One region of the Caldicellulosiruptor naganoensis genome, then DNA from elsewhere that is predicted to be linked to it. Evidence: riboswitches for the same ligand, from Rfam matches in the RefSeq annotation. Region 1 holds a riboswitch; the other holds the start of a gene.

Region 1 (11,665 bases):
GAGGTTAGAGAAATTGAAGGAAGAGGTGAGGCAAAGGCTGTTAAGTAGAGAAGGCGAAGAGATTTACGAAAAAAGGAAGATAGAAGTTGAGACAGTATTTGGGATAATAAAGAACAATAAAGGGTTTAGGAGATTCCTGCTCAGGGGTATGAAGGGTGTGAAGCTAAAGTAGAGTTTGGTTTGTATTGCCTATAACATAGAAAGATTGGCGAAGATAATAATAGGGGGTTGGGGCAAAATTGCCAGCCAACCCTCTTGCTTTTTACTGCATAGTTCAATATTAACATTAAATACCATCAAATGCTTGATTTTGGTTATTAAAAATTATTGTTTTTGGACAGCCTCTTTAAACTCCCATTTTTAAATCTCTACTTGGGACTCAAAATCAAGGTCATCCTTGTACTTTTGCAATATTGGTTTTACATATTCCTCATAGTATTCTTTTACCTGAGATGGTGCTCTTCCTACAAACTTTTTAGGGTCTAAAATAGTTTCAATTTCTTCTTTTGAAAGCCCAAAGCTTGGATCGTTTGAAATAAGTTCAATCAGGTTATTTTCCTTTCCAAATTCCTTGACATTTTGAGCAGCTTGCATGGAATACCTTCTAATCTTTTCATGCAAATCCTGCCTATCACCGCCACGTTTTACTGCTTCCATGAGTATATTCTCTGTTGCCATAAATGGAAGTTCTTGTTCAATATGCCTTTTTATCATATTCTCATACACAACAAGACCGCTTGCAACGTTGTGATAAAGATTCAAAATAGCATCGGTTGCTAAAAACGCCTCAGGGATTGCAATTCGCCTGTTTGCAGAGTCGTCCAAAGTACGCTCCAGCCATTGTACGGATGCTGTAAACAGTGGATTTTGAATGTTGACCATTATATACCTTGCCAAGGCACAGATTCTCTCACATCTCATAGGGTTTCTCTTATACGCCATTGCTGACGAACCGACCTGGGTGTTCTCAAAAGGTTCCTCTATCTCTTTTAAGTGCTGCAAAAGCCTTATATCGTTTGCAAATTTATAAGCGCTTTGTGCAATTGATGCAAGCATTGATAAAACTAAATAATCAAATTTCCTTGGATATGTCTGGGATGTAAGAGGAAAACTCTTTTCAAATCCCATCTTTTGACAAACAAGCTGATCAAGCTTTTTTACCTTTTCTTCATCACCATCAAAAAGAGCCATGAAACTTGCTTGTGTACCAGTTGTCCCCTTCACGCCTCTTAAATAAGTGTGGTCCATTACATACTCTAAAAATTGTAGGTCCATCACCAGGTCCTGGACCCACAGCATTGCCCTTTTACCAACTGTTGTTAGCTGAGCAGGCTGAAAGTGTGTAAATCCTAATGTTGGCATGTCTTTGTATTTTAAAGCAAATTCAGACAACACCTTTATGCAGCTGACAAGCTTTTTTCTAATAAGCTTCATTGCCTCATACATTATGATGATATCCGCATTGTCTGTCACAAAGCAGCTTGTTGCGCCAAGGTGGATAATTGGTCTTGCCTTTTTTGCCTGCTCGCCAAATGCATGAATATGTGCCATTACATCATGACGAAGTTCTTTTTCCTTTTGTCTTGCCACATCATAGTTTATGCTATCGACATACTTTTTCATCTCTTCTATTTGTTCATCAGAGATGTCAAGTCCCAGCTCTTTTTGTGCCTCTGCCAAAGCAATCCACAGTTTTCGCCAAAGTTTAAATCTTGTGTCATCTGAAAAAAGTCTTTTCATCTCCTCGCTTGCATAACGTGAGTTAAGTGGCGTCTCATAAATGTGGTGCAACTTTTCTCACTTCCCCTGTTTAGCTTTAGTTTTTTCTACTCTTCATTATACCTTTATTTGAGCTTTTCAACAAACCTCTTTATTCTTGCCAAGCCTTCTTTAATATTCTGCACAGATGTAGCATACGAAAGCCTCATATGATTTTCCATACCAAATCCTTCGCTTGGAACAACTGCAACTTTTTCATTTTCTAAAAGAAGCTTTGCAAAGGTATTTGCACTGTCTATAACTTTCCCGTCAAAACTTTTCTCAATAACGCCTGACAAGTCAACCCAAATATAAAATGCGCCTTGGGGTTTTACGCTACTTAAACCCTCAATCCCATTTACAAGCTCATATATCAAATCTCTTCTTTTTGCAAACTCTTCTACCATCTTCTTAAGACTTTCTTGAGGACCACTCAAGGCTTCATATGCAGCATACTGCGCAATTGAATTAGGATTTGAGGTTGTGTGGCTCTGAAGGTTTGTTATAATCTTTGCTAAATCCTTGTTTGAGAGAGTATACCCAATTCTCCAGCCTGTCATTGCATAAGACTTTGAAACACCATTTACAATTATGGTCAGATCTTTTGCCTTATCACCGAAAGAAGCTGGTGAAACATGCTTTTGTCCATCATATATGAGTTTGTCATAAATCTCATCTGAAATAATGAATACTTCATTCTGTATACAAAATTCTACAATCTCTTTTAACTCTTCATATGTATAAACCATTCCAGTTGGATTGGATGGAGAATTTAAAACAAGTGCTTTTGTTCTAGATGTGAGATACTTTTGTAAATCTTTTATATTTACCTTGTAATTTGACTCTTTTGTTGTTGGCACAACTATAACCTTACCACCTGCAAGTTTAATAAGCTCTGGATATGTAACCCAATATGGAGATGGAAGGAGTACCTCATCACCTTCATTCAAGAGAGCAAAAAAAACATTCATCAGAGAGTGCTTTGCACCATTTGAAATGACTATTTCATCTGCAGAATAAGAAATTCCATAATTTTCATTATAATACTTTGCAACCGCCTCTTTTAAACAGGCAATCCCCGCAACCGGTGTGTACTTTGTGTATCCTTTAACAATGGCAGCAATTGCTGCATATTTTATGTTTTCAGGTGTGTCAAAATCAGGTTCACCTGCACCAAAACCAATTACATTTTCCCCAGATTCTTTTAATTTTTTTGCCAAAGTGTCTATTGCTAAGGTTGGTGATGCTGAAATACTTAGCGCTCTCTGTGAATACTTCATCCTTTCTCCCTTCGCCCTTTCAACTTGTTTTTGCAATACTATATCATATTTATATGCATTTTTCAATATCAATGTTACGAAAAAATAGGATTTAAGATTGTAAAAACGCAAGTTTTAAATAAAAAAATTTCATTTTAGAAATTCGTAAGTAAAGCTAAAAAGGTTATTGTAAAGGATATCAAAAATCTCTTCATCGGTAAATCCAAATCCACTGAAGCACCTCTTTTATTTTTGGCAAATCCTCGACCCCATTTATACCATCTGCAAATTGGTCTGCACCGTCAAAGTCAGAATCCAAACACACATGCTTGTGGCCAGTGAGCTGGGAGACATGTGCTATATGCCTTGCAATGTCTTCAATTGTGGCAAAGCTTTCACTTAAAAAAGGCGAATAAAAGCTTATCCCAATCAAACCATTAAAATTTCCTACAATCTTTTAACTGCTCATCTGTAAGATTTCGTGGATGGTTGCAAAGCGCCCAGCAGTTTGAATGACTTACTATAAATGGCCTATCAACAACAGCTACAACGTCAAAAAAAGTCCTTGGTGGTGCATGTGCAAGGTCAATGATAAAGTTCAGGTCCAACAGTTTTTTCAAAATCTCTTTACCAAAACTGCTAAGATTACCGTCTTCGTAAGCACCGCCACACAGTTTATTTTTGTGATTCCACGAAAGCGTGGCAGATATTATTCCATTTTCTTTTAGTATCTCAACATCCTCAAGACTATTTACAAACGAAATATCCTCAATAGCTATAACAACATTTAGTTTATCTTCAACAACAGTATTTGTTTTTCCAATAATGTTTACATCATAGTCTTTTAAAAATCTAATATCGAAAATATGTTCTTCATAAAATCAATATCTTTTTGTCTTGTATCCTGCCATACTGCCATGTACTGAAGTTCTACCCCAACTTCTTCAGCTCTTTTTAAGTCAAACTGAAGAGAATTTTGGTATAAACTTTGACCTTTTAAAAAGCTTTCTGTCAATGTGTCACTGTGAGCATCAGCAAACATATATTGAAAGTTCCTTATTTTGATCCTACTAAAATTCTATTATTTTTTCTTTTGTTGCAAGAACTACATTATTAAAAATCTCTTTTGCCGCTGCCAAATGTTTTTGCTCATCGCACTCAGGCTTTAGATGTGTCAAGACTAAAAGTTTGGCTCCAGCTTCTTTTGCCACCATTGCTGCCTGTTTTGGACTCATATGGTATCTCTTTGACTCCTCAATCTTTTCAATCTCTTCATCGGTATATGCTGCATTTAGCAAAAGCAAATCTGCACCGCTGCAAAACTTTACAAAATCCTCTTTGTACCCTGTATCACCAGAGAACACAAACACTTTTCCTTCCTCTTCTACTCTCACAGCAAAACTCTTATATGGATGCTGCCCTTCAAAAAAGGAAAGCTTAATATTTTCTATTTGGGTTTGCAAGTTTTCTTCGATATTTTTAATCTTGTAAACACCTTTTCTAATTAAGTTATACTCCTCTTGTGGCTCAGATGGAATAAAAAGATCTATCTCTTTACCACGGGATGCAAAGTAGTATCTCAAAACCCCTAAATCACTTGTGTGGTCAGCGTGAAGATGCGAGCATATTATAAAAGAAATATCGTCAAAAGCAATATAGTTTAATAGCCTTGCCAAAATACCGCTTCCACAATCTATAAGAATATTTGCACTTTTTGTTTTTAGCAGGTAACCAGACGTTGCCTCATCTTTGGCAGGATATGGACCTCTTGCACCCAGGATTGTCAAAATCATTTTATCATCTCCTTGTTATATAGTAATTCTAAAAATTCAGTAATTATGTGCCTGTATTTCTCCTCTTCCACTAAGAATGAATCATGACCATAGTCAGACTCAATCTCTTTGTAAATCAAATCAACACCAGCTTCTTTTAGTTTATCTCTCATATATCTCATTTGGCTGATTGGAAAGAGAATATCAGAGGTTATAGCTATCAAGAGAAACTTTGCCTTAATTCTTTTGAGTGCTTCCTCTTCACTACCATATGTTCTCTCTAAATCGTAAAGGTCCATCGCACGTGTAAGATAAAGGTAGGTGTTTGCATCAAATCTCTGAACAAGTTTCATACCTTGATAGTGTAGATAACTTTCCACCTCAAATTCTGTGTTAAAAGACTCAAAAAAGCTCTCAACAGGGTCTTTCATTCTGCGATTGAACTTTCTATCCATTAGTTTGTCTGACTGATAAGTTATCATACCAAGCATCCTTGCAATAGAAAGACCTTGAGCAGGACCTGTCTTGTCATAATAATCACCATTGTTCCAGTTAGGGTCTGCCATAATAGCCCTTCTCATAACTTCATTAAATGCAATTGACTGCGCATTGAGCTTAAGGGGTGATGCAATGTTTATAACACCGTCCATAAAATCCGGGTAACTTACAGCCCACTCCAAAGCTTGCATACCGCCCATTGACCCACCAACAACACAGAGAATATGATCTATCCCAAGGGCCTCCATAAGCTTTCTCTGAACGTTTACCATGTCTTTTATGGTTATAATTGGAAATCGTGCACCATAGGGTTTGCCTGTTTCAGGGTCAATGGAAGATGGTCCTGTTGTTCCCTGACAGCCACCAAGAACATTTGAGCAGATAATAAAGTACTTATTTGTGTCAAACATCTTGCCAGGGCCGACAAACTTGTCCCACCAACCGGGTTTGGGATCATCTTCTGAGTGTTTTGCAACATGTGAATCGCCTGTCAGGGCATGAGTTATTAAAATTATGTTATTTTTTTCTTTGTTAATTTCACCATATGTCTCATATGCAACTGTTATTGGTCCAAATCTCTTGCCACTTTCTAATACAAAATCCTTGTTGTGTGCGAACTTTACAAACTTTTTATAGCCCTCTTCCCAAAACTCAAACTTCTCCAATCTCTTATACCCCCACATTGAAGCTTATTTAAAATGTATGAAAGATTGCCTCTTATATCAATTTTTAACCTTCTTCTGGAGCAATCTTTCATGCAGCAGATGATAGGGCTTATATTCACTATTTTAAATTTTATTTAGTGCACTCTCAATATCATATATTAAATCGTCAATATCTTCAATACCAACAGACAATCTTATCATCTCTGGCAGAACTCCAGCTGCCCTTTGCTCTTCTTCTGAAAGCTGCTGATGAGTGGTTGAAGCAGGATGAATAATAAGCGATTTTGCATCTCCAACATTTGCTAAGTGTGAGAACAGCTTAACATTATTAATTATTTTCTTTGCTGCTTCATATCCGCCTTTTGGTCCAAATGTAAAGATAGCACCTGGCCCTTTTGGCAGGTATTTTTTGTAAAGGTCATAGTATTTGTTGTCCTCTAAGGCCGGGTAGTTTACCCACTCCACTTTTGGGTGTTCATTTAAATACTTTGCCAATTTCATTGCGTTGTCAACATGCTTTTGCATCCTCAAAGATAGCGTCTCAACACCAAGAAGTATCAAGAACGAATTAAACGGCGAAATGCATGCACCAATGTCGCGCAAGAGCGTAAGTCTTAGCTTTGCGATGTATGCAGCATTTCCAAATTCTTTTGCATAAACAAGACCGTGATAACTCGGATCTGGCTTAGTTAAGTCTGGAAATTTCTCATTCCATTCAAATTTTCCAGAGTCAACTACAATACCAGCAATTGACGTCCCATGTCCACCTAAAAACTTTGTCATTGAGTATACAACAATGTCTGCACCATGTTCAATTGGTCTGAACAAATAAGGTGTTGCAAATGTGTTGTCTACAATAAAAGGAATTCCATTTTTATGGGCAATATCTGCTATTGCTTCAAAATCCGGAATGTTTATATTAGGGTTGCCAAGAGTTTCAACAAAAATGGCTTTTGTCTTATCTGTTATTGCTTTTTCAAATTCTTCTGGATAGTCAGGGTTTACAAATTTTACTGTGATGCCAAGTTTTCTTAATGTGTGAGCAAATAGTGTATATGTCCCGCCGTACAAAGTCGAAGCAGCTACAACCTCATCCCCACTTTTTGCGATGTTCAAAATCGCATAAGTGATAGCAGCTTGCCCTGAAGAGGTAGCAACAGCTCCAACACCACCATCAAGTGCAGCAATTCTTTTTTCCAAAACATCAGTGGTCGGATTTCCTATTCGTGTATATATATTTCCCGCTTTTTTGAGTGCAAACAGGTCTGCTGCCTCTTCAGGTGTATCGAAAATGTAAGAGGTTGTCTGGTAAATTGGAACAGCTCTTGATTTTGTCTCTCTATCAACAAACTGCCCTGCATGAAGTTGAAGAGTATCAAAACCGTATTTTCTTTCTTCCATCTTCTCTTTTCCCCTTTCGTTAATTTTTATAATATCCTGGTTTTCAAAAAAGATAAAAAAATAGTCTTCCTGCAGATAAGCTACAAGAAGACTTTTTTCAAAATCTTCTTACTTCTTATCTGCCAGGTATTTTAAAAATACCTGCTGGAATTGGCACCAAGAAAAAGGGCACCCCTACCTTTTTCCGGTTGCCGGGCTTCATTGGGCCAGTCCCTCCGCCACTCTTGATAAGAAGTAATTTTGATAATATTCAATTGTATTGCTTTAGATTATATCAAATTATATTACCAGGGTCAATACTCTACTTTTTAAATCTGAATTCTCGGGTTTTCTTCTGACCTTCTGTAAATAACAATCTTTCTGCCAATTACCTGTACAGGCTCAGCATTTAGTTTTTCACAAACTATAGCTATCGCCTCTTTTGGTTCTATTTTGCAATTCTTCTCAATTGAAATTTTGATAAGCTCTCTGGCACAAAGTGCTTCGTCTATCTGTCTTAATACCCTGTCAGTAATTCCTTCTTTGCCAATGTGAACTATTGCATCTAAAGCATTTGCCATTGACCTTAGTTTTGCTCTTTGTTTGGATGAAAGCATTCTTCACACCTCCCCATAAAACTAAAACGGCAGAAAGGAACTTGCCTTTCTGCCGGCGTTTTTTATCTTTACACTTCTACTTCTTTTCTTGACCTTCGCCGCTGCTTCTCGTACTCTGGATCCCCCTTTTTCCAACCGCTTCTTACCTTCTCAACTACCATTTGTTTTGATACATCCACAACAAACCCGTTTTCCTTAAAACAAAAGTATGTGGTATTACCTACCTTGCAGTTCCCACAATTGATGCACTCCATTTAGAAAAGATAACCTCCAAACCTTTTAAGAATTTCTTTTTGCTTGTCAATTATTTTAACCCATTTTTGCTGTTTTGTCTATATCCATTTTTATGATAAATCTAAAACTTATTCATAATATTCAAACTCAACATCAAGTATCCTCACAATGTCGCCATCCTGGATTCCCATCTCTCTTAACTTGTCAAAGACACCAAGCTTGTTTAAGAAATTTTGAAAATACCTGAATGAGTCATGGTCATTTAAAACTATGTTTCTTGCAACCTTTTCTACAACTGTTCCTTCTACAATATATATACCATTTTCTTTTCTGATAGTTAGCGGCTTTACATCCTTTTTCTTATAGTACACAAACGTCCGCGGCTTTGCATCCTCTTGTTCATTTTCAGCTGCCTTTTGCTGCTTTAAAAGTTCATAAGCTCTTTTTAAAACCTCTTTTACACCCATGCCAGTTGCAGCAGAGATGGGATACACTTCATACCCCATCTTTTCAATCTCACTTTTGAAAAGTTCAAAATACGCCTGTGCATCAGGAAGGTCCATCTTGTTTGCAGCAACAATTTGAGGCTTTTGTGCAAGATCTGAACTGTATTTTTTAAGCTCCTCATTGATTTTTATAAAATCTTCAACAGGCTCCCTTCCTTCGCTTCCCGACACATCAACAATATGAATCAAGACCTTTGTTCTTTCAACATGTCGCAAAAACTGATGCCCCAGACCTGCTCCTTCGCTTGCACCTTCAATAAGCCCCGGAATGTCGGCAAGAACAAAACTTTCACCCTCGCTAATATATACAATTCCAAGGTTTGGATACTTTGTTGTAAATGGATAGTTTGCTATCTCAGGTCTTGCATTTGTTGCAACGGACAAGAAGGTTGACTTTCCAACATTGGGATAGCCGATGAGCCCAACATCTGCTAAAACTTTTAATTCCAAAATTACCCAAAGCTCGTCCCCTTTCTCCCCAACCTCGGCAAACCTTGGTGTTTGTCTTGTTGCTGTTGCAAAATGTGCATTTCCTCTGCCACCTCTACCACCATGTGCAACAATTGCTCTGTCGCCTTCTCTCGACAGGTCAGCAATTATCTCACCAGTTTCAGCATCTTTTATCACAGTTCCAACAGGAACCTTTATTATCAAATCCTCACCGTCTTTGCCGTGCATATTGTTAGGTCCGCCACGCTCACCGTTTTGAGCCTTGTAATGTCTTTTGTATTTAAAATCAAGCAGGGTGTTGAGTTCTCTGTCTGCAACAAATATTACATCTCCGCCTTTTCCACCATCTCCTCCTGCAGGACCTCCTGCTGGAACGTACTTCTCCCGCCTGAACGCAACTATACCATCTCCGCCGTCCCCTGCTTTTACGTAAATTTTAGCAACATCTACAAACATAAAATTCACCTCTTATTTGAAAAACTCTATTAGGAATCATTTCTCAAGATACAAAAAAAGAGACAAACCTTCAATTAAGTTTGCCTCTTTTTAAAAAGTCATACTATTTTTGAATTATTGAACAGCTACCATCTCTTCGGCTGGAATAACTGATACAAACTTTCTTCCACGTTTTGTCTCAAACTTTACATAACCGTTTACCAAGGCAAACAATGTATCATCTCCGCCACGACCAACGTTCTTGCCTGGGTGGAATTTAGTCCCTCTCTGTCTTACCAAGATATTGCCTGCTAAAACAAACTGGCCATCTGACCTTTTAACACCAAGTCTTTTCGACTCGCTATCTCTTCCGTTTCTTGTTGAACCGCCAGCTTTCTTGTGTGCAAACAGCTGAATGTCAAATACCAATTTCATCTTCTTTCACCTCCACTTTAACATATTTGGGATATTGAGATTCTATTTCTTTTAAAGCCAAATACGCTGTTTGCAAAAGCAGCGAACTTTCCTTTAAAACATTTTCATTTTCATCTATAATTTCAAACTCTAAATATCCACTTTCCTGTTTTATTCTGTGGACTGCCTTTAATATTTCTATGCACCCGTTTACATTTGCAAGAATTACACTTGAGACTGCGCTACATACAATGTCTTTCCCACGTGGTGCAAAACCACTATGCCCTTTTACAACTACTTTGTAATAATATCCTATCTTTTTCCGTTTAAAAAAGGTTGCTATAATCATTTTGAATTCTTTTGAAAATCTTTAGAATCTATTTTACAATCTTTGTTATCTGAAGCTTTGTATACCACTGACGGTGACCAAGTTTTCTGTGATACCCTGTCTTTGACTTATAGGTAAATACTATGATTTTCTTATCTTTAGCATGCTCTAAAACCTTTGCTTCTACATAAGCACCATCAACATAAGGTTTGCCTACCACAAACCCATCATCAGATGAAATAGCAAGCACTTTGTCAATCTTAATCACACTGTCAACATCTGCATTTAGCTTTTCAACCTTTAAAACATCGCCTTCTTGCACTTTATACTGCTTTCCGCCAGTCTCTATTATTGCATACATCCTCTCTTCTATACCTCCTGCTTTTAAAATTTCTCAAATAAATCACATCTTTCACGCCGCTACGGGAGCATTTTACCCTTTGCGAGCGCAATAACATTCAATATTATAGCATTTGAGCTTCTCAATTACAATAGAAAAATTTTTCTTTGACCATCTTCATTTAGCATTTTGCCATCCTTTATTGATTATTTTTTGTTTCTTTGTAAAACCTCTCTTTTTCGCTATAGATACAACCGCAATATTTCTGAAGATATAGTCCAAGTTCTCTTGCTTTTTGTCTTCCTTCTCTAAAGCCTTCTCTGAAGTCTCTGTAATAAAACTCTATTCCATAACGCTCTGCAATATCCTCACCAAGTTTTTTTATTAAATCGTGTTTTTGGTATGGACTTACTAAAAGTGAGGTTGTAAAAGCGTCAAATCCGCTTCTTTTTGCAACTGAAGCAGTCTTTTCAAGTCTTGTACTGTAGCAATAAACACATCTTGAATTTTCTCTAAATGCGCAGTTTCGCAAAAATTCCTCAAGCGGATACTCTTCCAATACAATCAGCTTATTCCCTCTTATTTCATAAAACTTCTTTGCAGCATCTAATCTATTCTTAAACTCTGTGTATGGGTGAATATTAGGATTGTAAAAAAGCCCATAGACTTCATGTCCTTCCTCTGTAAGCTTGTCAAGAGGATAGATACTGCAAGGCCCACAGCATGTATGCATTAAAATCTTCATCTCTTGTCACCGCCAAACTTCGACTTTGCGATATGAGTTATTGCTTTTTGGGTTGCAACTCTCCCACGTGCAGTTTTTACCAAAAATCCCTCTTGAATTAGATATGGCTCGTAAATATCTTCAATTGTACCTTCATCTTCACCAATTGCGGCCGCAATTGTTGAAAGTCCTACAGGTCCACCGCCAAATTTGTATATTATAGCTTCTAAGATGTTCCTGTCAACAATGTCAAGCCCAAGTTCATCAACTTCAAACATCTCAAGC
Region 2 (11,665 bases), 280 kb from region 1:
TCTTTTAGAACATTTGCAAGCTCGTATGCAATGTCGTAAACATTTTTCATCTTTTGTATACTCACCCCTTTTGTGAATATTTTATTTTTTAAGCACTCTTGTCTTGATTATAAATATTTTCATTTGTCTTCAAAAGCTCTGAGGCGCCAATTAAAGTACCAAGATTTTTAAATGCATCAGTTGGAATGTATACCTTATTTGCCGGATTTTTGGCAATTTCAATTGCAGCCTCTATCTGCCTCATCGCAAGTACAACTGCATCTGTGCCACTTTCCTTAATAGCTCTGTTGACATATGCAATAGCGTTTGCCTGTGCTCTTGCTACCATCTCAATTGCCTGAGCCTGACCTTCCGCCTGCAAAATCTTTTGCTGCTTTTCACCTTCTGCCCTTTTTATAAGAGCTTGCTTGTACCCTTCTGCTTTAGCAATTTCACTTTCTCTTACACCTTCTGCTTCAAGTATCATTGCCCGCTTGTCTCTTTCTGCCTTCATCTGTTTTTCCATTGCCTGTGTTATTTCAGCAGGTGGAATAATGTCTTTTATTTCAACTCTTTTTATCTTTACCCCATAGTTATCTGTAATTTGGTCAAGCACAGTTGTCAACTTTGAGTTTATAACTTCTCTGGAGGAGAACACTTCATCAAGAGTCATACTACCAATGACATCCCTGAGATTAGTTAATACTGAATACATAATCGCTGCTTGATAATTTTGTACATTATAAGTGCACATCTTTGCGTCAAATACCTCAAAAAATACAACAGAGTCAATCTTTATTCTTACGTTATCCTTAGTTATAACATCTTGCGGTGGTACATCCAAGATTCTTTCTTGCATATTAACTTTTGCTCTTATGTTGTCAATAAAAGGAATAATAAGATGAACGCCCGGCTCTAAAACCCTGTGAAACTGGCCAATTCTCTCTACAACATAGCAGTATTTTGTACGAACAACTTTTACACTTGAAAAGAAGAAGATCAAAAACAGCGCAATTATTAAAATGACCCATCCAATTGTCGGCATACAAGCTTCCTCCTCCCATTTTTCAAAATACTCTTGTTTTTTTATTCCATCTTGTCGACAAAAATTCTCAACCCATCCACTTTTCTAACCTTTACTCTGTCCCCTTTTTCTAACTTTTTGTCACAGAAAATGTTGTAAAATATTCCGTCCTTTTTTATTTTGCCAGAATACCTATCTTCCGATACCTCTTCAACAAAAAATTCTTCACCCACGTTTACAAAGCTTCTGTTTTCTATTCTTGGCATGTTTTGCATAAATTTTTTAATCTTAGGTTTAAATACCAAAAAGATTGCTAAGCTGAGAGTAATAAATAGACCAACTTCTACAAATAGATTGTTTACAAATAAATCTAAAATGAAAATTATAAAAGCTGAAATATAAATAGGAAAAAAGACAAAACCAATAAAGGTATCAGCTATTAAAAAAGCAAGAGCTATCACAAGCCAGATAAAATCATAAATGCTTACATTCATCAAATTCCCCCTTCATCCTTTTTAATGATCTGGAAAAATTTGTAGATTGATGTCTGTTTCAAGTTTACCTTCTCAGAAACTTTATAAAACTCTTTTACTTCTATCCCCTCATGGGTAACCTCTGCACAAAGCATTTTTTTCTCTTCAAACATCTCAAGGATAAATAAAAGTTTTACAACCTTTTTAAATGGGTCTGATTCATTTATACCCGAAAAATTGTATGAGATAAACTCACAATCTCTAAGTGTTTTATAAACATTTACCACCTCATCATTTATTTGTAGATTAAAATCCTTAAATTTCTTGTCTAAGTCAAAAATCAAAACTTTTGCATCTTGATAGAGATTTTTTACAAGCTGATATGAAGGAATGTCAAGTGCAACTATCAGGTCAAAATCCTCTTTCATACTTTCTATCTTGTCAATCCTCGGTGCAAATATGTCATCAAAATACACCTCTTTTAATGAACTCTGGTGCTGCACAATCCGCCCTTGATTATCTAAAAATTCAAAAAGATCATTTTGTACCTCTTCACCTTTTAAAAACTTCAAAAAATCCAAAACAATATGAGGGTAAAAAGCTGTAAAGATACATTTTTTGTCAATAAGTTCAGAAAGATTACATGTCTCAATTTCAAATTTCTTAAAACTACATCCTTTTTGTCTTACAGCTTTTAAGTTATTGTAAAGGTCTTTTATAACACCAAAACTGATATTCTCGCATATATCGATCAGATTAAACTGATTTCGTCTTGTAGAGTTAAACATATTTTTTTCAAGTTTGCAGACAATATCAACCTTTTTCATTGTAACAAGCTCATCTTCATCTTCTAAGTTTGAAAAACATACGACGTCATACTTCATACCATTCCCTGTATAGAATTTATAATACTTATTATCCTCACCCATGAACCTAAAATTTTCAACAACAATGTTCTTTATAAGAAAGGTTGGCTCAGGATTCCCTACACCAAATGGCTCTAAGAGATAAACTTGGTCAATTAGCTCATCATCAATCTCGTTTAAGCTCAAAACAAGGTCAATTTCAACAGCTGGTTTGAAAATCATAAAATGATAGTCCTGAGCAATACTGTTTAGAATCTCATCAAGTTTGTCAAAATTATCTCTTACAAGTGAAAGCCCAGCTGCATGTTCATGCCCACCAAATTTTAGAAGAATATCAGAGCAATTTTTTAACGCTTCAAACAGGTTAAAACCTTTTATTGACCTTCCAGACCCTTTCAAAATCCCATCATCTGTAAACGTAAACAGAAGAGAAGGTCTGTAATATTTTTCTGTTATCTTTGATGAAGCAATCCCAACAACACCAGGATGCCAGCTTTGAGAGCTTAGCACAAAAATCTTTTTCCTTAGGATATCTTTATTCAGTGTAATTATCTTTTGAGCTTCTTTGATAGTCTTTTCTTCTATCTCCTGACGTTTTCTGTTTTCCTCGTCTAATTTTCTTGCAATTTTCTCAGCTTCTGTAAAAGAGTCACTTAAAAGAAGCAGCATGGCTAAATTAGCATCCGAAATTCTGCCTGCTGCATTCAGTCTTGGCCCTATGATAAATGAAACATCGAAAGGTTTCAGTTCTTCCTTTGATGAAAGTCCAGCTACTTCTATAAGTTTTTGCAGCCCTATGTTCTTTGTATACTTTAAAAGCTTTAGACCAAACTTGGCAAAAATCCTGTTTTCATCAACAAGTGGCATGACGTCCGCAATTGTGCCAATTGCCACAATGTCAAGATACTCAGAAAGCTTAATTTCAACTCCAGAAAGCTTTAGTGCATGAAGTAGCTTGAATGCAACCCCCACCCCAGCCAAATCTCTAAAAGGATATGTACTGTCACGTCTCTTGGGATTTATAATGGCATCGGCTATTGGTAGCTTGTCTTTTGGTTCATGGTGGTCTGTGACAATGATTATTTTTCCTTTTTGCTTTAGATATTCAATCTCATTTATGGCACTTATTCCTGTGTCAACTGTGATTAAGATGTCAAATGTATTTTCTAACCTCTTTAAGATATCAAGGTTGAGTCCATATCCATCTTTGAATCTATTAGGAATATAGTAACTTGTTGGCAAAAATTTACTCAAATTTGAATAAAGAAGATATGTACTTGTCACACCATCGCAATCATAATCTCCGTAAATAAGCACTCTTTTCTTGTTTAAAATGGCGCTTCTGAGAATCTTGACAGCCTCTTTCATGTCGTTGAGTAAAAATGGATTGTGGAGGTTTTTAATTGCCGGTTCTAAGAATTTTTCAATACTCTCCTTTTGAGTAATCCCCCTGTTTTTTAAAACTTTGATTATTTGAGGTTTTATTTTTCTGCCATTTATAATTATATCAAAGTCATCACTATCTTCACACTCTTTTAGTACCCATCGCTTTTTCTGGAATATCATAGCTTAAAAAATGCCTCCTCAATTTAAGTAAATGTATATCATCACTATCAAAGTTACAAAGAAAGATGTTGCAGCTCCAACTATAAGTTGTTTAAAATCGTGCCTTTTAAGCACAAGCCTTGACCACATGACAAGAGGAATGAGCAAAGCTAAAAACCACATCTTTATTCCAACAATAAAGTTAATGGCAAGAATCGGACCGGTTATTCCACAAGCATGACCACTTGCTTTAAATCTCAATACCTTGTTAATGAAAGCTAAGATTAAACTTGAGATAAGATAAGACAAATACAGTCCAATCATAGCTTTTGTAGGTTTCTTCATGGCCAGCAAACTCAAATTTCCCAAAACATATCCAAATATACCAAAGATAAAAGCAAGTTTTCGTTCTTTTTCCCTTCCACCTGCTTTAAACTTTGGAACAACTCTTGCAATAATATATGCTGAGATGGGTATTATTGTGAAAAAGAAAATTGAATTTAGGTAATAATTGAAGTTGCCGTTATAATTTGCCATTTTGTTGTCAAACCACATAATCGTAAATACAATCAGTGCAACAATTTGGAACTGTAAAAAGACTACTTATAAGATATGCAATCTTTTCTCTCATAAGTTTATCCCCCAAAAAGTTTAATTTCTTCCTTGAGTTAATTATACACCATAATTGGATGTAAAGGCAAAAATAAATCCCCTTTTGCTTATGCCAGCTGCAAAAGGGGATACGGATAGCTTATATCTGCGTTTTTCTACCTTCTTTTTGGTCGTGGTTTTCTGCTCTTCCCTGCATTCAAAGCGCCCATCACAAAGCCCAAAATTGGACCAAAGATTATTAAATATAATTGGTACTTTGAAATGTTAACACTTCTTTTTAAAACAATGGATACCACAACCAAAATAATCGAAACAAAAAGCGAAACCACAAATGCAGCTATTTTTTTTCTGGTAGGGCTAATTTCAGCAGTCTCATATCCACACAATGCTATTCCTACAAACATTGAAAATATAGTAAGATACTGTGCAATTTTATCCGGCATTGAAAAATACATCACAAAAAGAGATATTATAAGAATTAAAAAGCAAATCAAAAATAGTGACTTTACTATTATCCAGACATACTGAGAAAGACTTGCATCTTCAATTTTCTTATTCACATATCTTCCAATATTTTTTTCAAAAAGTTGCTCTATTAAACATTATTAAAAGTCATTCGAACTTAGAACAATAGCTATTCGTTTAGAGATTTTGAGCCTCCTTGAGAATAATATCAACTTTATCAGTTCTCTCCCATGGCAAATCCAAGTCCTCTCTGCCAAAGTGACCATACGCAGCAACTTGCTTGTAAATTGGTCTTCTCAAATCCAAGTCTCTTATTATAGCAGCCGGTCTTAGGTCAAATACTCTCTTTACAATCTCGGCAATTTTTTCATCATCAATCTTTCCAGTTCCAAATGTATCAACCCTGATTGAAAGTGGTCTTGCAACACCTATTGCATATGAAAGTTGAACCTCACACTTTTTAGCAAGTCCTGCCGCAACTATGTTCTTTGCAACATATCTTGCTGCATATGTTGCAGACCTGTCAACCTTTGTCGGGTCTTTTCCAGAAAATGCTCCGCCGCCATGGCGTGCATAGCCACCGTAGGTGTCAACAATAATCTTTCTTCCTGTAAGGCCTGAGTCGCCTTGAGGACCTCCTATAACAAACCTTCCTGTTGGGTTTACAAATATCTTTGTATTTTTATCAAGCATTCCTTCAGGAATAACCGGTTTTATAACATGTTCAATCACATCTGCCTCAATCTGAGCATGTGTAACCTCTGGGCTGTGCTGAGTTGAAACCACAATTGTATCGACTCTTACTGGTCTGTCATCTTCATATTCAACTGTAACTTGAGTTTTGCCATCAGGTCGCAAATACGGCAAAATACCTTCTTTTCTGACATATGCAAGTCTTCTTGCAAGCTTGTGAGCAAGATAGATTGGCATTGGCATCAAAACTGGCGTTTCATCACATGCAAATCCAAACATCATACCTTGGTCGCCTGCACCAATTGCCTCTATATCATCGTCTGTCATCTCGCCAAGCTTTGCCTCTAATGCCTTGTCAACACCCATCGCAATGTCAGGTGACTGCTCATCAATTGATGTTATCACCGCACATGTGTCAGCATCAAACCCATACTTTGCACGTGTATATCCAATCTCTCTTATTGTATCTCTTGCTATCTTTGGTATGTCCACATAACATTTTGTTGTTATCTCACCCATCACAAGAACAAGACCTGTTGTTACTGCAACCTCACACGCAACTCTTGCGTACGGGTCCTTTTCTAAAATGGCATCCAAAACAGCATCTGAAATCTGGTCACAAATCTTGTCTGGATGACCCTCTGTTACAGACTCTGACGTAAATAACTTTCTCATCTGCTCTTTGTACCTCCTTTTAAGTAAAATAGAAACTCATGTAAAAATAAAACATTATATAAAATTTAAAGCCCCTTCTGAAAAGAAGAGGCAAAACTTTCTTTTAAAAAGTTTTATCCTCATCTCTCAGAAAGCTTAAAACATATAAACTTTTTAAGCTTTCTGACGGAGTTGGCACCATTGCAAAGAAAAAAACTTCTTTGCCGGTTGCCGGGTTTCATCGGGCCTTTTTCCCTCCACCTCTCTTGATAAGGATAACCTTATCATCCTCTTGTTATTCAATTTTTAAATTTGCCTCAATTATATTAACAAAACAAATTGGTATTGTCAATAAAATTATTTGTACAAAAAAAGACTTACTCGCCAATAATCTTAACAAGTACTCGTTTCTTTCTCTTGCCATCAAACTCGCCATAGAAGATTTGTTCCCATGGACCTAAATCAAGCTTGCCATTTGTAATTGCAACAACAACTTCCCTGCCCATGATCGTTCTTTTCAGGTGTGCATCAGCATTGTCCTCACCAACATTGTGATAGTATTGAGAGTATGGCTTTTCAGGTGCAAGTTTTTCAAGCCAAATTTCAAAGTCTCGAAGCAAGCCTTCTTCATCGTCGTTTATGAATACACTTGCAGTTATATGCATAGCATTGCAAAGCAAAAGCCCCTCTTTAATTCCACTTTCATCAACACATTTTTGTAGAGTATCTGTAATATTTACAAACCCACGCCTTGTGGGAATTTCAAACCACAGTTCCTTCCTATAAGATTTCATTTGTAAGAATCACCCCGCTAAATTATTGATTTTCTTTTTTCTTGACAGTTTTTAAAAAATATTTTAATAATTTTTTTGTAATGATTCAACAGAAAATGTGGTATATTTCAATGTATAGACGAATAAATTGTGGGGGGATTTTACATGAAGAAGGTCTTTGCAAAAAAAGATATATTCACTCGCTATAGTGGAAATCCAATAATCACAGTATATGATATACCTTACTCAGCAAACGCAGTTTTCAACGCAGGTGCTATTAAATATAAAAATGAGTACCTACTTCTTTTGAGAGTTGAAGACAGACAAGGAAAATCACACCTAACTGTTGCAAAAAGTGCGGATGGCAAGACTAATTGGAAGATCGAAAAATCGCCCCTAATATACCCCCAACCAACAGTATTTATCTATGAAGAATTTGGCTGTGAAGACCCTCGAATAACATATATACCAGAGGATGATTATTATTACATCACATACACTGCATACTCCCGTTACGGTCCTGCTGTTGCTCTCGCACGAACTAAAAACTTCAAAAAAGTGGAAAAATTAGGTCTTATTTGCCCTCCAAATAACAAAGATGCAGTTTTGTTCCCTGAAAAGATAAACGGAAAATATGCAATGTTGCACAGACCTGTTGCAGGGGACATTGAACACATCTGGATTGCATACTCATCAGACCTAATTCACTGGGGAAACCATGAGGTTGTGCTCGTTGAAAAAGGCGGTCCTTGGTGGGATGGCTTTAAAGTTGGAGCAGGAACTGTGCCAATAAAAACTCCTGAAGGCTGGCTAATAATCTATCACGGTGTTAAAATGATGCCATCAGGACCAATTTACAGACTTGGTGCTGCACTTTTGGATTTAGAAAATCCGGCAAAGGTTAAGAAAAGATCCCCTGAGTGGCTCTTATCCCCGCAAGAGGTATATGAGAGAATTGGCGATGTCAACAATGTTGTGTTTACCTGTGGTGCAATTGTTGAAGACAACCAAATCTATCTTTACTATGGAGCTGCTGACTCTTGTATTGCTCTTGCTTTTGCTGAGATTGACCAGATTTTGTCCATCTTGATTGAGGGGGATTTGCAGGTAAAATAGAAGATAAAGGCTCTTTGTCAAAAGTTGGGGTGAACATTCTAAATATCAACCTCTCTTTTGACAAAGAGCTTTTAAAATTAGTCATTGCCATTCTTATTGTTATATAATGTTTTGTCTTCTGAATAAAATTTTACCTCAGGGTGTATGAACTTTTTAACTATACTATTTAGGTTGTTGAATAAAAAATATTACCAGCAATGCATAAAACAAACATAAATTATTGATTCCATTCATAAGCGAAAGAAAACTTTTTACCTTCTAACTTTCTAAGAAGTTGCTCAAACAGCTTAGTATCCAATCAATATACCTTTTATAATTTCTAAAACCTTGAGCCTTACATTCTCAAGATTATATTCACCTTTTAATTTGCTAAATAGTCTTTCAATCTTTGTTCTCTGCCTGTATAACTTTTTACCCTCTTCAGTTTCTAAAAATCTTATGTTCTTGCTTCTAAAACTATTGCTAACATTGTTTATATCTTTCATGTTTCTTTTGTTTATCCCGGCAACAAATTTAACTTTAAGCTCATTTGCTATATTAAACTATTCTACTACAATCGTATCCCGCATCTGCTAATACAATCTCACAGCCAAAGCCCCATGCCCTATACAAAAGCTCTTCTTGTCGCAAGTCTATTAATTTGCCTCTGTAAAATCCAGAAAAGTGGTATTACTTTTTCTTTACCTGTACACAAAAGATGTAATTTGTATCCCCTATAAAATCCTATTGTAATATGTATACCTATTTTTGCTTCTGAATCATTTTTGGCACTTCTAAGCGGCGTAGAGTCTACTATCGCTATACTCATATCAGGTTCTATCTTAGCTATTAATATGTCTTTTATATCTTGCATGTATTCTTCTTCTATTTTTCTTGATAACTTTGCAAAATATGAATAGTCCGGACTTTCTTCTATACCTACTACTTGCTTAAACTCTGTGTCTTGATTTATTCGATATTCTAATTCTCTGAAACTCTTTATCCCCTTTTTAACTTTATAAACCAAACAAGCTATTATCTGAAACAGATTAAACTTCCTCGGTCGTCCCCTTCTATTTTGCTTTATCTTCCTCGATAAAACTTCAGTAACCTTTTTATTACAAAAAGCAGCTTTGAAAATTTCTCATTATTGTGATTTAATATTCATGTATATCTTTTCCTCCTTGTGTTTTTTTGTGGTTTTCTCTTAAATTAAAATTATAACACAAGGGGGATTTTTTCTTTTGTTACTATGTTTACTCTATATGGTTATTTCTTTTATTCAACAACCTCAATTAAATAGGTATAAACTTGTTATTATAAATTTGTTCTTTAAATTCTAATGAAATATTCTTCTATTCGACTAACACATGTACAATACATAAAATGGGTATTATTTTAACATTGCTTCTTTAGTTTCTGACCCATATTACTTTTGCTTCAAATCCAAGCTTATCCTCCTTTTTTACAACTCAATATGTCGTGGTTACAAACCTGTCTATCCCTGCTTTCTCTTTTCTTCTGGCTATCAATACTTCTTTTCCGTATTGAAAACAAATCGTTGCTAAGCTCGCTGCTGCACAATACGTTATATTATGTTGCTTTACATAATAGTATTTTTTTCTTATCTCTTTATTCTATTTGATTTTTAGCGTATTACCTTCTTTATTTTCTTATTTAGGATATTTAATATTTGAATTATTTTTTCTGTAAACTTCTTCTTGGAATTTCTATGCAAATTTTATCTTATACATTTTCACTCTGTCAATCCCGTTTTTTTTTTTTTTAGCTCATTTTCAACTAAATTTTGAGCTCAGAATGTACTTTTCTTTAAATGGCTTAAAATTTCTTCAATTTTCTTAAGTTTATAATAAAAAATCAATTTATCTTACTCGTAATTCAGCCGTCAAAAACTTTCATCCAATCAGCCTCGTTTTCTTTGCCGAAGAAAGAGCAGAACACCGAAAATGTCTTTTTTACCTTTCTTGAGTCGATACCGAGGCAGGCATTGCAAGTAGCAAGTTTTATCTTAGAATTATCCTTAACTTCACTTTTGAATAGCCATCGATGAAAAGTAGCAAAAGCACTTGTTGGTAGTTCTCTTTGTTTGAATAACTGAAGCTTATTTTTGAGAACTTTCTTTGATTTTTTAGTGAGTCATTTTGGGAATACGGAAAATTCAAAGCTTTCAAAGTCCGAACAAGGGAACGCTCAAGAACAACCATTGATATACTTGTGACATCAGAAGGGAAGTAGTTGAACCATCAACTCTTTTTGAACAGAAATTTCAAGACACAAGGCAGGTGTTGCAAGTTTTACTTCAATAAAAGCCATTGTCTTTGTCGTTTTCGTTTTTAGCAAGGTAGACTGACCTTTCCGATAATATAAAGCAATCGAGCAAGTTTTACTTTTAGCTGTTTTAGAGCTGGGCGAGTAGGATCATCACAGGAAGCAATACATATTTAGCTCTTGTTCGATAGCCATATTTTTAGCGGTCTCATAAATTTCATTTTTCTCCATAATCGTGAACCCCCTTTGGTGATTATTTCAATACTAATTATACAGTAGACACAATTTTATTTTAACTCCCTTTGTTCACATCTTAGGAAATGGATTGATGGTTAAGAAATAAAGAGAAAAGATTAAATGAGTTTTTATAGGTAGATTGAAAAATGAGAGCGGGTTGTCAAAGTAACATCCTTTATAGGGGCGAAGACGTTGCATACAAGCATAACCGACATCCATGCCATGGTAGATGGGACAAGGGAATTGAGGGCAAGTGAGAAAAGACCCTGAGAGACATGAGAGGGTAAACACCATGGTTATTGTGGATAGAAATCCGCCGTAATATGGTAGAGCAACAAGATAAATACAATAGAGAGGCTGAGTCTAAGCTGGGTATGGTATAATAAAGTAATAATAACAATATCAAGAACAAAATTATTTGTTTCGATAGCGAAATTTAAAGAAATCGCGAGATATTTTGAGAAAATCAAAGATACATTGAGAGAGAGGATATATTTAAAAAAGCTGATACCTTTTATTCTTTGCTTTGTAAGAAATAGGCGGTAAATATGTCTTCACCAAGCACCGATCAATTTTGAGAAATCCAATTCAACACCTTCTCTTTTAGCTGATAGTATTCAGTTAATTCATTTTTGTTATATACAAAAACCTCATAATCTTTCACTTGACCATATCTAATAATATCATCTTCAAAGTTAATCACTTTTGCAATATTTGATTTATTAATTTCAAATTTATCAATAGCAGAATTATGAGTAAAGATATAAATCTCTTTGCCTCTATAATATGGATTATATCTAACAAAATTTGTATACTTCCATCTCTTCAAAAAAAGAATATAATTGTGGCCTGGTTTCATAAGATTATAGCCATAGTATGCAAAGAAATTGTTGTATTTACCTAAATTAAAATAACTTGGCTCAAATATATAAATTTTTGAATTCTTTATGCCTCCTTTGT

Evidence for each region. Region 1 has a riboswitch for S-adenosylmethionine ahead of OTJ99_RS08565 (O-acetylhomoserine aminocarboxypropyltransferase/cysteine synthase family protein). Riboswitches for the same ligand answer to the same signal wherever they lie in the genome.
Region 2: it holds a riboswitch for S-adenosylmethionine, as region 1 does, so the genes downstream of both, metK (methionine adenosyltransferase) here and OTJ99_RS08565 (O-acetylhomoserine aminocarboxypropyltransferase/cysteine synthase family protein) in region 1, are expected to answer to the same signal.

What each region holds. Positions count from the first base shown of each region.
Region 1 covers NZ_CP113864.1:1,708,478-1,720,142, forward strand. Annotated here, with positions in the region: partial or broken gene OTJ99_RS08525 (IS1182 family transposase) at 1-364, shown strand, start outside; gene purB (adenylosuccinate lyase) at 361-1,791, opposite strand; gene OTJ99_RS08535 (pyridoxal phosphate-dependent aminotransferase) at 1,845-3,038, opposite strand; gene OTJ99_RS08540 (membrane dipeptidase) at 3,229-3,450, opposite strand; gene OTJ99_RS08545 (membrane dipeptidase) at 3,455-3,883, opposite strand; gene OTJ99_RS08550 (hypothetical protein) at 3,862-4,059, opposite strand; gene OTJ99_RS08555 (MBL fold metallo-hydrolase) at 4,088-4,810, opposite strand; gene metX (homoserine O-acetyltransferase MetX) at 4,807-5,952, opposite strand; gene OTJ99_RS08565 (O-acetylhomoserine aminocarboxypropyltransferase/cysteine synthase family protein) at 6,076-7,353, opposite strand; SAM riboswitch class I at 7,466-7,587, opposite strand; gene yhbY (ribosome assembly RNA-binding protein YhbY) at 7,662-7,949, opposite strand; gene OTJ99_RS08575 (hypothetical protein) at 8,018-8,203, opposite strand; gene obgE (GTPase ObgE) at 8,312-9,595, opposite strand; gene rpmA (50S ribosomal protein L27) at 9,710-10,009, opposite strand; gene OTJ99_RS08590 (ribosomal-processing cysteine protease Prp) at 9,993-10,337, opposite strand; gene rplU (50S ribosomal protein L21) at 10,366-10,677, opposite strand; gene OTJ99_RS08600 (epoxyqueuosine reductase QueH) at 10,856-11,401, opposite strand; gene ruvB (Holliday junction branch migration DNA helicase RuvB) at 11,398-11,665, opposite strand, start outside.
Region 2 covers NZ_CP113864.1:1,985,853-1,997,517, forward strand. Annotated here, with positions in the region: gene OTJ99_RS09935 (YlbF family regulator) at 1-50, opposite strand, end outside; gene OTJ99_RS09940 (SPFH domain-containing protein) at 89-1,024, opposite strand; gene OTJ99_RS09945 (NfeD family protein) at 1,066-1,497, opposite strand; gene recJ (single-stranded-DNA-specific exonuclease RecJ) at 1,497-3,908, opposite strand; gene OTJ99_RS09955 (hypothetical protein) at 3,927-4,424, opposite strand; gene OTJ99_RS09960 (TIGR04086 family membrane protein) at 4,655-5,059, opposite strand; gene metK (methionine adenosyltransferase) at 5,142-6,332, opposite strand; SAM riboswitch class I at 6,449-6,587, opposite strand; gene OTJ99_RS09970 (secondary thiamine-phosphate synthase enzyme YjbQ) at 6,689-7,105, opposite strand; gene OTJ99_RS09975 (glycoside hydrolase family 130 protein) at 7,250-8,200, shown strand; partial or broken gene OTJ99_RS09980 (transposase) at 8,418-9,343, opposite strand; partial or broken gene OTJ99_RS09985 (IS256 family transposase) at 10,085-10,699, opposite strand; gene OTJ99_RS09990 (hypothetical protein) at 11,274-11,665, opposite strand, start outside.